Regions from separate parts of the Streptomyces sp. NPDC051452 genome, predicted to be linked through region 1. Evidence: riboswitches for the same ligand, from Rfam matches in the RefSeq annotation. Region 1 holds a riboswitch; the other holds the start of a gene.

Region 1 (2,195 bases):
GCCGAGCAGCCGCGCGGCCGTACGGCGGTGACGGCGGAAGGCGTAGCGGGAGACGCGCCGGCCGCGCTCGCGCTGGCCGTCCCGGGCGGCCTCGGGCGCCACGTCGAGCAGCAGCAGATGCAGGGTGCCGCCGCGGCGGCGGACCTCCCGGGCGAGCCAGGCGCGCACCCAGGCCTGGGTGCCGCAGTCGTGCACGACGACGCCCTCCTCGGTACGCAGCGCGCGGCGCAGTCCCGCGTAGTGGGCGAGGCGGACCAGGGGGCGGTAGAGGGCGTAGGGCAGGGCCCGGGGCAGTCGGGCCGCGAAGCGGTCGCGGACGTCCTGGGAGTCGACACGCGGGCCGCCGACCGCGCGGTTCATCAGCGTGGACTTGCCGCTGCCGGGCAGGCCGGTGACGACCACGACGTCCCGGGGGCCGAAGAGCAGGGCGCGCGGGCCGCGGCCGCCCCGGTTGCGAAGGTCGCGCACGACCGGGGCGGGGCGCTCCGAGGGGTACTCGCGAGCGGGGGCGGACGGCTGCCCGGGCACCGCGCCGCCGGTCGTGGTGGCTGCTGCGGTGACGTACGCCGTGGTCCTGTTCACCGTGATCGTCCTCCCCCTGTGAACCCGGTCAATCTCATGCCCGCTTCATGTAAAGAGAAGGTAATGGGAGAGGTCGGCGGTTCGGTTCGCGTACAGCCACAGCCCGGTTACAGATGCGGGCCCTGACGTGCGGGGGTGCGGCGTGCAATGATGTGCCCGCCAACTGCATACCGGCCGTTTGAATCCGCGCGGGAGAGTCCCCAGGTCACTGGGGCGCCGAAGGAGCAAGTCCCTCCCTTGAATCTCTCAGGCCCCGTTACCGCGCGGGCGAGGCACATCTGAAAAGCGGACCGTCGCGACGGCGGTCCCACCCAAGGTGCAAGTCCTGATCGTCCCGGTGGCGGTCGTGGCGAACCTCTCAGGTTCCGATGACAGATGGGGAGGAACTTTCCTCGCCCGTCCTGTGTGCCCTTGGGAGACGACCGACCGATGAGCAGCACCGAACCCACCGAACCGCGTCATACCGCGCTGGACGCCCTGCATCGCTCGCTCGGCGCGACGATGACCGACTTCGCCGGCTGGGACATGCCCCTGCGCTACGGCTCCGAGCGCGACGAGCACCTCGCGGTGCGCACCAAGGCCGGCCTGTTCGACCTCTCGCACATGGGTGAGATCACCGTCACCGGTGCCGAGGCGGCCGCCCTGCTGAACTTCGCCCTGGTCGGCAACATCGCCTCCGTCGGCGTCGGCCGCGCCCGGTACACCATGATCGTCCAGGCCGACGGCGGCATCCTGGACGACCTGATCGTCTACCGGCTCGCCGAGACCGAGTACATGGTCGTGGCCAACGCCTCCAACGCCCAGGTGGTGCTGGACGCGCTGACCGAGCGCGCCGCCGGCTTCGACGCCGAGGTCCGCGACGACCGCGACGCCTACGCGCTGATCGCCGTCCAGGGCCCGCAGTCCCCCGGCATCCTGAAGTCGCTGACCGACGCCGACCTGGACGGGCTGAAGTACTACGCGGGCCTGCCCGGCACCGTCGCCGGTGTCCCGGCGCTGATCGCCCGCACCGGCTACACCGGCGAGGACGGCTTCGAGCTGTTCGTGCGGCCGGAGCACGCCGTGGCGCTGTGGCAGGCGCTGACCGAGGCGGGCGCGGGCGTCGGCCTGGTCCCGTGCGGCCTGTCCTGCCGGGACACCCTGCGCCTGGAGGCCGGCATGCCGCTGTACGGGCACGAGCTGAGCACCCGGCTGACCCCCTTCGACGCCGGGCTCGGCCGGGTGGTCAAGTTCGAGAAGGAGGGCGACTTCGTGGGACGCGAGGCGCTCGCCTCGGCCGCCGCCAAGGCCGAGCAGAACCCGCCGCGGGTGCTCGTCGGGCTGATCGCCGAGGGTCGCCGGGTGCCGCGCGCCGGATACCCCGTCGTCGCGGACGGCCAGGTGATCGGCGAGGTCACCTCCGGTGCCCCCTCCCCCACCCTGGGCAAGCCGATCGCCATGGCCTACGTCGACGCGGCGCACGCGGCGCCGGGCAGCGCGGGCGTCGGCGTGGACATCCGGGGCAGCCACGAACCGTACGAGGTCGTGGCACTGCCGTTCTACAAGCGCCAGAAGTAGACACTGGGCGCGCGGCGCCGCTTCGGCGTGGTCCCGCGCACGTGTCCCCTGCTCAC
Region 2 (2,195 bases), on a different contig from region 1:
TCCGGGTCGACGACGCCGCGCTGGAGTCGGTGGATCCGTTGCCGTTGGTGGTGAGACCCGAGTCCGCCGAGTCCGCCGCCGAGCCAGGCGAGTCCGCGTCGAGCCGCGGTGGGGAGGGCTCTGCGGACGGCCGTGCGGAAGGTCCTGGGAAGGGGCCGACGGCCCTGCGCGACGACGGTACGGCCTCCTCGCCCGAAGGGCGGCTTCCGGCCGACGAGGCGGACGAGAGACGGGTACGGGAGGGGAAGGGGTCACCTGCCGGGAGTCAGGCCGCCGGCGGGCGTCGGGGGGTGGGAGCGGTAGGGCGTCCCGGCGGGGCGGGTCAGGTTTCCTCCGTGCCGGCCAGCCTGCCGAAGTCGTGGTCCGGAAGTGGGGGTGAGGGGGCCACGTCCAGGCCGTAGTGGTGGTAGAGCTGGAGTTCCTGCTCGGGGGAGAGATGGCGGCCCACGCCGAAGTCGGGGGCGTCCTTGATCAGGGCGCGCTCGAAGGGGACCTGGAGGGCGCCCCCGACCAGTTCGCTCGGCTCCAGGGGCACGAAGGCGTCACGGGAGAACAGGCCGGTGCGTATGGCCGCCCACTCGGGCACGCCGGTGGCGTCGTCGAGGTACACCTCGTCGATGGTGCCGATCTTGGTGCCGTTGCGGTCGAACGCCTTGCGGCCGATCAGGTTGCGCGGATCGATGTCGGTCTGCACGGTCCCTCTCCCTCCACGTGGTCGCAACTCATCCGTAAGCACTACGAAAGAGCACATTGGGGGAGGCGGCCACTCGAAGACCCGGCCGTTGACCCCGCTGGTAGGCTGAGAGCGGCTGCTGACCCCGTGCGGGAGAGTCCTCCGACCACCTCGGAGGCGCCGAAGGAGCAAATCCTCCCCGGAATCTCTCAGGCTCACGTACCGCACGGACGAGGTCACTCTGGAAAGCAGAGCGGTTGTCGATGGCTTCCGCTCTCACCGACGGGGAAAGCCGGGGCCCTCGGGCGCCCGGTGAAGCTCTCAGGTTGAGATGACAGAGGGGGAGGCCGTCGGGGCACCCGAGCCGTGGTGCCCCCCGAAGGTCGTGTCAGACCAGGAGGCCTCCGCAAATGACCGCCCATCGCATTCCGCTCTCCGAACTCGAGCAGGGTATTCCCTTCGAGCAGCGCCACATCGGGCCCGACCCGGAGGAGCGGGCCAAGATGCTCGCCCAGGTCGGTTACGGCTCCCTCGACGAGCTGACCGCGGCCGCGGTGCCGGACGTCATCAAGAACGCCGAGGCGCTGCGCCTGCCGGGTGCCCGCACCGAGGCCGAGGTGCTGGCCGAGCTGCGCTCGCTGGCCGACCGCAACCAGGTCCTCGGTTCCATGATCGGCCTCGGCTACCACGGCACCTTCACGCCGCCCGTCATCCTGCGCAACGTCATGGAGAACCCCGCCTGGTACACGGCGTACACGCCGTACCAGCCGGAGATCTCGCAGGGCCGTCTCGAGGCCCTGCTGAACTTCCAGACCATGGTCGCCGAGCTGACCGGTCTGCCCACCTCCGGCGCCTCCCTGCTGGACGAGGGCACGGCCGCCGCGGAGGCGGTGGCGCTGTCCCGGCGCATGGGCAAGAACAAGAAGGGCCTGTTCCTGGTCGACGCGGACGCACTGCCGCAGACCATCGCCGTCATCGAGACGCGCGCCGAGCCGACCGGTGTCGAGGTCGTCGTCGCCGACCTGGGCGACGGCATTCCGGCCGAGATCGCCGAGCGCGAGATCAACGGCGTGCTGATCCAGTACCCGGGCGCCTCCGGGGCCGTGCGGGACATCAAGCCGGTCATCGACCGGGCGCACGAGCTGGGCGCCGTCGTCACCGTCGCCGCCGACCTGCTCGCGCTGACCCTGCTGACCTCGCCCGGCGAGCTGGGCGCGGACATCGCCGTCGGCACCACCCAGCGCTTCGGCGTGCCGATGGGCTTCGGCGGGCCGCACGCGGGCTACATGGCGGTGCGGGAGCAGTTCGCGCGCAGCCTGCCCGGCCGGCTCGTGGGCGTCTCCGTCGACGCCGACGGCCACAGGGCCTACCGGCTCGCCCTGCAGACGCGTGAGCAGCACATCCGCCGCGAGAAGGCCACCAGCAACATCTGTACCGCACAGGTGCTGCTCGCCGTGATGGCGGGGATGTACGCGGTCTACCACGGGCCCGAAGGCCTGAAGACCATCGCGCGGCGCACCCA

What was found. A riboswitch is a leader RNA that binds a small molecule or an ion and turns the genes downstream of it on or off. The one in region 1 is predicted to bind glycine.
Region 2: it holds a riboswitch for glycine, as region 1 does, so the genes downstream of both, gcvP (aminomethyl-transferring glycine dehydrogenase) here and gcvT (glycine cleavage system aminomethyltransferase GcvT) in region 1, are expected to answer to the same signal.

Annotation. Positions count from the first base shown of each region.
Region 1 is NZ_JBITEB010000023.1:83,875-86,069, forward strand. It holds gene ACIBA9_RS35560 (AAA family ATPase) at 1-588, opposite strand, end outside; glycine riboswitch at 762-854, shown strand; gene gcvT (glycine cleavage system aminomethyltransferase GcvT) at 1,012-2,139, shown strand.
Region 2 is NZ_JBITEB010000019.1:10,461-12,655, forward strand. It holds gene ACIBA9_RS32385 (DNA polymerase IV) at 1-401, shown strand, start outside; gene ACIBA9_RS32390 (PRC-barrel domain-containing protein) at 323-694, opposite strand; glycine riboswitch at 814-908, shown strand; gene gcvP (aminomethyl-transferring glycine dehydrogenase) at 1,084-2,195, shown strand, end outside.